Linked DNA regions of Agarilytica rhodophyticola. Each later gene encodes a partner of the first gene's protein in a complex. Links are inferred from orthologs where the notes say so. Each region holds a gene or a part of one and is shown on either strand. Other genes may lie near its edges.

Region 1 (3,863 bases):
GTAAGGGTAGTCACCAAAAGTATCTAAAAAGCCGGGTTGGATAGGGAAGCTGGCCAACTGATAATCAAGTTGATTGAGCTGCGGCAGTTTATCCGGTGCCACTAAACCTATATGGCGAAAATAAAAAAAATGTCGATAAGAGAGCACGGCCTTTAGCCATATTTGCTGGGCCGCGATTAATTTGTCTTGATTGGGAGCTGCGATAAATTTTTCAATTGCTGACTTTAGCGCAATAAAATTTCTTACAGATTCATCCAATGCGTCGGCGCCAGCTTTAAACATAGCATTGGATATTTGTTGGGTTTGGGCATTGTGGTGAGTGGCAGTCTCTGCTCGCTCTTGCGGTGCCTCTATTGACGGCGAAGATTCCTGTTCACATGCGATAGAACCAAGCGAGCATAAGAGAATGATGCTGTAGCGATATAGTTTTGTATCCATTATCTTAAACTTATGACTGGCCAGTTATTGTTTTCAGCGTGCTCTTTCAAGGTTTCATCAGGGTCTACTGCGTACGGGTAGGATACTTGTTCCAGCAGAGGCAGGTCGTTAAACGAGTCACTGTAAAAGAAACTTTCTTCCATATCCTCTGGTCTGTCTTGTAGCCACTGTCGTAGACGCACAACCTTTCCTTCTTGAAAGCAAGGTGTTCCGGCGAGTCGACCAGTAAATTTCCCATCGACAACTTCCGGGTCAGTAGCAAGTAAGTTCTCTATCCCCAGGCGCCTGGCGATGGGAGCTGTAATAAAATGATTAGTAGCGGTAATAATGAGTAAGGTATGGCCTTGATTTCTATGTTTTTCGATTAGGGCTTGAGCTTTGGGGAGAATCAATGGAGTAATTTTACTCGCCATAAACTCTTCATGCAGTTTCTCTCGTTCAGCTATACTCATGGTTCTAAGTGGAGACAAGGTGAATGAGACATACGCACTAATATCTAGGGTGCCGGCTTTATAATCTTGATAGAACTGATCGTTGGCTGTTTTGTGAGATTCGCCATCAACAAGGCCTTTCTCAATCATAAATTCTCCCCAGCTGTGATCACTATCGCCACCGAGTAGGGTATTATCGAGGTCAAAAATCGCTAAACTCAATATAAATCCTTAGCCTAAAAATTAGGGCTGCTTTTTGAAAAAAAGACGAATTAGTTGTTAGCCAGAGATGTGCATCCTGTCCTCATACTGGCAACTGCAAATAAAAATATCATTTTATTTGCTTGCAAAATCAACGGCTTATTGCGGTCGATTTTGAGCATCACATTCTTGTGATGCATCTAGTGCCTCTTTAAAGCTATGTTATAGATAGGCGCTAATTGACTGATTTGCATGCAAAAAAACTATTTAAGGCGTGCAAATCTGCGTGGTTTGATGGATATTACTAAACTGTGAAACAATAGATGCCTTATTATAACAAATATAGAGAGAGGTGCTCGCTTGATAGACCCTGATGGATTTCGTCCGAATGTCGGTATTATCCTGGCGAACAATCATGGACGCATACTATGGGCACGAAGGGTTGGTGGTCAGGATGCTTGGCAATTTCCCCAAGGTGGGATCAAGCAAGGAGAAGACCCCGAAGTAGCACTTTTCCGCGAATTAGAAGAAGAGATTGGCTTACAAGAGAAAGATGTTCAAATTATGGCCGTCACTAAAGGGTGGTTGCGTTATCGATTACCGAAAAAGCTTGTTCGCTCTCATAAGTCGCCAGTTTGCATTGGCCAGAAACAAAAATGGTATTTGCTCAAGCTGTTATCTAGTGAAGCTTCTATTCGTATAGACAGCGGTGGCTCCCCAGAATTTGATCAATGGGCATGGGCCAATTACTGGTATCCTCTTTCAAAAGTGGTTTCTTTTAAACGAGAGGTTTATCGCAAAGCCTTAAAGGAGCTGCTACCTATATATAACCGCGATATTGTCGCATGTGGCCCGGATTCACATGGGGACTCTGCATGCTAAATTCTCTCCGTCAGATTGTTCAAGAAGTTAATGCTGCTTCAGAGCTTGACGAAGTTTTAGTTATCATTGTTCAGCGTGTTAAAGCTGCGATGAACGCAGATGTATGTTCGATCTACCTGCGCGACGAGAATGATCAGTACCTCTTAAAGAAAACAGAGGGCTTAAACAGCGATTCGATAGGCAAAGTAGGGCTTTCCAAGGGGCAGGGCTTGGTGGGACATGTCGCTTCCCGCGAAGAGCCAATAAATATCGATAATGCTGTTAATCACCCCAAATATCAGTATTTTCCAGAAACAGGTGAGGAAAAGTTTAATTCCTTCCTTGGTGCACCGATAATTCATCATCGTCAGGTTCTGGGAGTGCTTGTTGTGCAGCAGCAGGATAATCGCCGCTTTGATGAAGGCGATGAAGCATTCTTGGTGACTATGTCGGCGCAGTTGGCCGGTGTCATTGCCCATGCTGAAGCCACAGGTGTTTTACATTCAGCTAAATCATCAAAAAGTGAAACACGCTTTACTGGTATCGCTGGTTCATCGGGAGTGGTGATTGGTCGCTGCGTGGTGTCATCACCTTTATCAGATCTGAAATCAGTTCCCTATCAAGGTTATAGCGACCTTGATAAAGAAATCGCATTCTTTCACCGTTGTTTGGCTGCGGTGAGAGAAGACGTTAACAACCTGGGTAAAGAGTTAGAAAATCGCATCAACAAAGAAGAGCGAATCTTGTTCGATGCATACTTGGCTATGTTGGATGACGAGTCTCTTGGCCGAGAGGTGATAGAAAAAATTCGAGAGGGTTGCTCAGCTCAATATGCTTGGAGTCAAGTAATACTGGAGCACGTAGCGACTTTCAATAGCATGAGCGATCCTTATTTGCGAGAACGTGCTTCTGATGTTAGGGATCTAGGCAGTCGGGTACTGGCGTATTTGCAGCAATTATCAACGCAAAAGCGGGTATACCCAGAGGCAAGTATTCTTGTCGGTGAAGATTTAACGGCTTCGGTATTAGCGGAAATACCTCAGGAGAAACTGGTCGGCCTTGTTTCTTTGCGTGGTTCTAGCAATTCACATATTGCTATTTTAGCGCGCTCCATGGGAATTCCGACAATTATGGGTGCGGTGGATTTTCCTTTCACCAAGCTCGAAGGGCACGAGCTTATTATCGACGGTTACCGAGGTACCATTTACGTCGATCCCAGTGATGCCTTGCGTGAGCAGTACCAAGCCATTGTCGATGAAGATAAGGATCTGGTTGCAGGCCTTGAAACATTAAAAGATTTACCTTGCGAAACCACTGATCATCACCGTGTTGCTCTTTTTGTTAATACTGGCCTTAAAGCCGATGCCATGATTTCAATTGAGCGCGGGGCTGAGGGAGTCGGTTTGTATCGTACCGAAGTCCCTTTTATGTTACGCGACCGTTTTCCCAGTGAGGAAGAACAACGTATTGCCTATCGCGATCAGCTGGAAGCATTTGCACCACATACTGTCACCATGAGAACGCTTGATATTGGTGGTGATAAGGCTTTGCCTTACTTTCCTATTTCTGAGGATAATCCTTTTCTGGGATGGCGCGGTATACGTGTCACCCTTGATCATCCAGAGATTTTCCTGACACAGGTAAGAGCTATGCTCAAAGCCAGTGAGGGCTTAGATAATTTGCGTATTATGCTGCCAATGGTGTCGAATGTTGCTGAGTTAGAAATTGCACAGATGCTGATTTATCGAGCCTATGACGAGTTGCTGGATGAAAATTATGAAGTCCAGATGCCGCCTATTGGCGTGATGGTTGAAGTCCCTGCGGCGGTTTACCAGGCAAGAGAGTTTGCCGCTCGAGTAGATTTTTTATCTGTGGGTAGTAATGACCTGACACAATATTTACTCGCTGTTGATCGCAACAATGCCAGAGTTG
Region 2 (3,893 bases), 230 kb from region 1 along the record:
GCCATAAGATGCTATTTTTACCTAAGTCTTCAGCTTGGCACTCTAAAGTGACATCAACCTTACTCTATGCTGCTGTCATCCTGTATCTCTGCGCATGCGGTCAAACGGGCGAGCTAACCTTGCCAGATGACCCTAAACCAGAGCAGAAAGAGCAACAAGAATAAAGGTATGGTCATCCCGTACATAGTTTGACCTATATGCAGTCTGGCCCATATCTAGCCTGGCCACAGAAAAGATCGGAAAAGATAGATCAGACAAGATATAGATCAGACAACATATAGAAACGAGAAGTTGAAATGCAAGAAATCACGCAACAAGGCAATGAGCTTTACCTGGAAAACACGTCCCTAAATGGGATAGCAAATCAGTATGGAACCCCTTCATATGTCTACAGTAAGGCGGCCATTACCGATTCATACCACGCTTATACTAAAGCATTGGGTGATTACCCAGGAAAGATTTGCTACGCCGTTAAAGCCAATTCCAACCTAGCAATATTACAAATATTGGCTGCTCTTGGAGCGCATTTTGATATTGTCTCTGGTGGCGAACTAGAGCGAGTATTGCGCGCCGGCGGTGCCGCAAATCAGATTATTTTCTCTGGCGTAGGTAAGTCTAAAGCGGAGATGGAAAGAGCTTTAGAGCTTGGCATCGCATGTTTTAATGTGGAATCAGAAGCTGAACTGGTGACCTTATCCGCTGTTGCGGAAAAAATGAATAAGCAAGCCAACATTTCTCTGCGTGTAAACCCAGATGTAGACGCTAACACTCATCCTTATATTTCAACTGGATTAAAAGAGAATAAATTTGGAATTGCCATTGATGATGCTGTGAGGATCTACTCTTGGGCAAACACATTACCGAATATTAATATTGTAGGTGTGGACTGCCATATTGGCTCTCAGCTCACAGATATTACGCCTTTTCTTGACGCTCTAGATCGACTGCTGATACTCATCGACCAATTACAAGAAGCCGAGATTACGATTCAACACATCGACCTTGGTGGCGGCATTGGTGTCGTCTATCGCGATGAAACGCCGCCTGCAATTGATACTTACTTGGCTAAAGTCAAAGAGAAAATCGCCCCAAGAGGACTAGAATTAGTGCTTGAGCCAGGGCGTTCTATCGTGGGGAATGCCGGCTTATTGTTAACTGAAGTCATGTACTTAAAACCAGGTGAGCACAAGAATTTTGCTGTAGTTGATGCTGCTATGAACGACAATATTCGCCCAGCGTTGTATCAGGCATGGCAAGATCTCAAGCCTGTTGTAGTCGACTCAGAAGAGCAAACTTTAACTTGGGACATTGTCGGCCCCATCTGTGAAACCAGTGACTTTCTCGCCAAAGAGAGAGAGCTCGCCTTGAAACAGGGAGATCGCTTAGCCCTGCTCTCTAGTGGAGCCTACGGTTTTGTTATGGCCTCTAATTACAACACACGCAACCGCGCACCAGAAATTTTGGTGGATGGCGACAAAAGTTACCTGATTCGCGAGCGCGAGAGCTTCGCCGATCTCATACGCGGCGAACATCTTCTGGAAAATATCTAACATGCGTTTGCGCTTTACCAAAATGCACGGTCTCGGCAACGACTTTGTGATGATCGATGGCATTTCCCAAAAAATTAACCTGACGCCTGAGAGAGTGCGTAAGCTCGCTGACCGCAACTTCGGCGTCGGCTGCGATCAGGTTTTGCTAGTAGAACCGCCGCAGACACCTAACGCCGACTTTCGCTACCGTATTTATAATCAAGATGGGGGCGAAGTAGAAAACTGCGGCAACGGTGCCCGTTGTTTTGCGGCATTCGTGCGGCAACGTGGTTTAACGGTAAAAAATAAAATAGAGGTAGAAACCACCAACGGCAACCTTGTGTTGCATGTACACGAAGATAATCGTATTACCGTTGATATGGGGGTGCCTGTTCTGGAGCCAGAAAAAATCCCATTTAAAGCAGCGAACTATGCGTCGATATATCCGTTAGAAGCTGGTGGTCGTTCATTTGAAATTTCTGCCGTCTCTATGGGTAATCCCCACTCTGTGACACTGGTAGATGATGTAGAAAGCTTTCCCGTTGAACGCTTTGGCCCACTGATCGAAAAGCATAAGCACTTCCCGAAACGAGTGAATGCAGGATTTTTACAGATTTTATCCCGCCGAGAAGCCAAATTGCGAGTATTCGAAAGAGGCGTTGGTGAGACGCTCGCCTGCGGCACAGGCGCTTGTGCTGCCATGGTGGCTGGCCGTTTGCGCCAATTACTCGATCACACAACTGATATTCATTTACCTGGAGGCACCTTAACCTTAACTTGGGAGGGGCAAGGTAAGCCTGTTATGATGACAGGGCCAGCAGTATCTGTTTTCCAAGGTCAAATTAAACTATGAGCGAAAGATTTTCTGCAAACCCTGAAAAGCTTAGTCACGAACAAGTGGCAAAATTTTTAGCTGAAAACCAAAATTTTTTCTCACAATACCCAAACTTGCTTGCCCAACTAGAGCTGCCTCATAACAGTGGTCAAGCAATATCTCTTGTGGAAAAACAAGTATCGATACTGCGTGAACGCAATATCGAGATGCGCCAACGGCTTAATAATTTGCTAGAAAATGCCCGTGAAAACGACCAGCTATTCGATAAGACCAAACGTCTAGTGCTGGCGCTGCTGGAGGCTAAAACACTTCCCGAGCTGATTGACGCGCTATATCACAGCTTTAATAAAGACTTCGGTATTCACTATACCAGGGTGATTTTATTTGGCAGTAATGGCGTTAATGCTGGCGAAGCTAGAATTGAATCCATTAATACAGCCAAGATCGCTATAGGCAAACGCCTTAAATCTGTTAAAGCAGTTACTGGAGGAATTGACGTAAAAGAGATGGAATTCTTATTCGACTCAGATGCTCAAAATGTGGGCTCTGCAGCCATGACAGTACTAGAACACGGCAATATCTTTGGTGTATTGGCTATCGGTAATCAAGACCCAACTTATTACCGTTCAAGTATGGGAACCCTATTTTTAGGCTATATCGGTGAGATACTCAACCGCATATTACCTAAGTACCTGTAGATTTAGTAGCTTTAACCTCCTAACAATAATATTCTAGGAATTATCCAAGAATTACTTAGGTGTTTATACGCCACTGGCTCGCATAGGTAAGATTGACAGCCTCCGTTCACCTTATCATCTGCTGATAAAATGCGAAGGCTGCCGGGGCATCAACCTATATTGGTTGACCGCCGTAATTAGATTCAGGACGCTTAGGAGGATCAGACATAGTGCTTGAGCCCACCTGTGTTATCTGCCCACCTTTATTTAAGAACTCTTCGATCTGTGCTTGAATGCGTTGTCGTTCAGCGTCTTTTACCGAAACTGATGCATCACTTTCAGTACTAGCTTCGACAGTAGCATTCTCTTCACCGACATCGTCCAATTGATCAGTTGATAAATCTTGATCATCTGTACTCATGTTACAACCTCATAAATCGCAGCAAGAATTTGATGAAAATTCCGATAAAGTTATAGCTCATTTTTTTTCCTACAACAACTTTACAGAATTATTTTTAGTTTATTTTGCTATAAAAAAACACCTTAATTTGATTGCTTATAGCGGTATGGAACAGGGAAAAAATATACTCCCAGGACATTTGATTTGTCAAAAAGTAAATGACGTAATATCCAGACTTGTTCACACTAATTTTAGCTTATGACATAAGGTGTATAGCTTACATACACCTTGGCAATTATAGACAACTAAAAGGGCAAAATTGTTCTATGTGATATATCACAATAAAGTTAGCAACCATCTGAAAAACAAACACATCAAGGTTACAAGGACATCATGCTCTATACTATGACTAATATATGATTTTGTTTACAAAAAAATTAATGCAGAGCAAT

The links. Proteins that work in one complex are often made in the same cells at the same time.
Region 2: the proteins of BVC89_RS25610 (region 1) and dapF are in contact, whole or in part, in a solved structure (PDB 5YGU), measured with the Escherichia coli proteins. The link is inferred for Agarilytica rhodophyticola from one-to-one orthologs.

The regions. Positions count from the first base shown.
Region 1 is NZ_CP020038.1:6,193,406-6,197,268, reverse strand. The notes cover bases 410-3,191. They hold BVC89_RS25610 (RNA pyrophosphohydrolase), read left to right. Parts: upstream 410-1,430; coding sequence 1,431-1,952; downstream 1,953-3,191. Other genes in these bases: ptsP (phosphoenolpyruvate--protein phosphotransferase), read left to right, coding at 1,946-3,191; BVC89_RS25615 (histidinol-phosphatase), read right to left, coding at 438-1,091; BVC89_RS25620 (imelysin family protein), read right to left, coding at 410-438. Also shown: more of BVC89_RS25620, read right to left, coding at 1-409; more of ptsP, read left to right, coding at 3,192-3,863. UniProt on the Escherichia coli protein: Master regulator of 5'-end-dependent mRNA decay.
Region 2 is NZ_CP020038.1:6,427,116-6,431,008, forward strand. Bases 655-3,466 are described here. They hold dapF (diaminopimelate epimerase), read left to right. Parts: upstream 655-1,551; coding sequence 1,552-2,382; downstream 2,383-3,466. Other genes in these bases: lysA (diaminopimelate decarboxylase), read left to right, coding at 655-1,550; BVC89_RS26580 (DUF484 family protein), read left to right, coding at 2,379-3,062; BVC89_RS26585 (hypothetical protein), read right to left, coding at 3,217-3,462. Outside these bases: BVC89_RS26565 (lipoprotein), read left to right, coding at 9-164; more of lysA, read left to right, coding at 297-654; BVC89_RS26595 (P-II family nitrogen regulator), read right to left, coding at 3,893-3,893. UniProt on the Escherichia coli protein: Involved in the succinylase branch of the L-lysine biosynthesis and in the biosynthesis of the pentapeptide incorporated in the peptidoglycan moiety. Catalyzes the stereoinversion of LL-2,6-diaminopimelate (L,L-DAP) to meso-diaminopimelate (meso-DAP).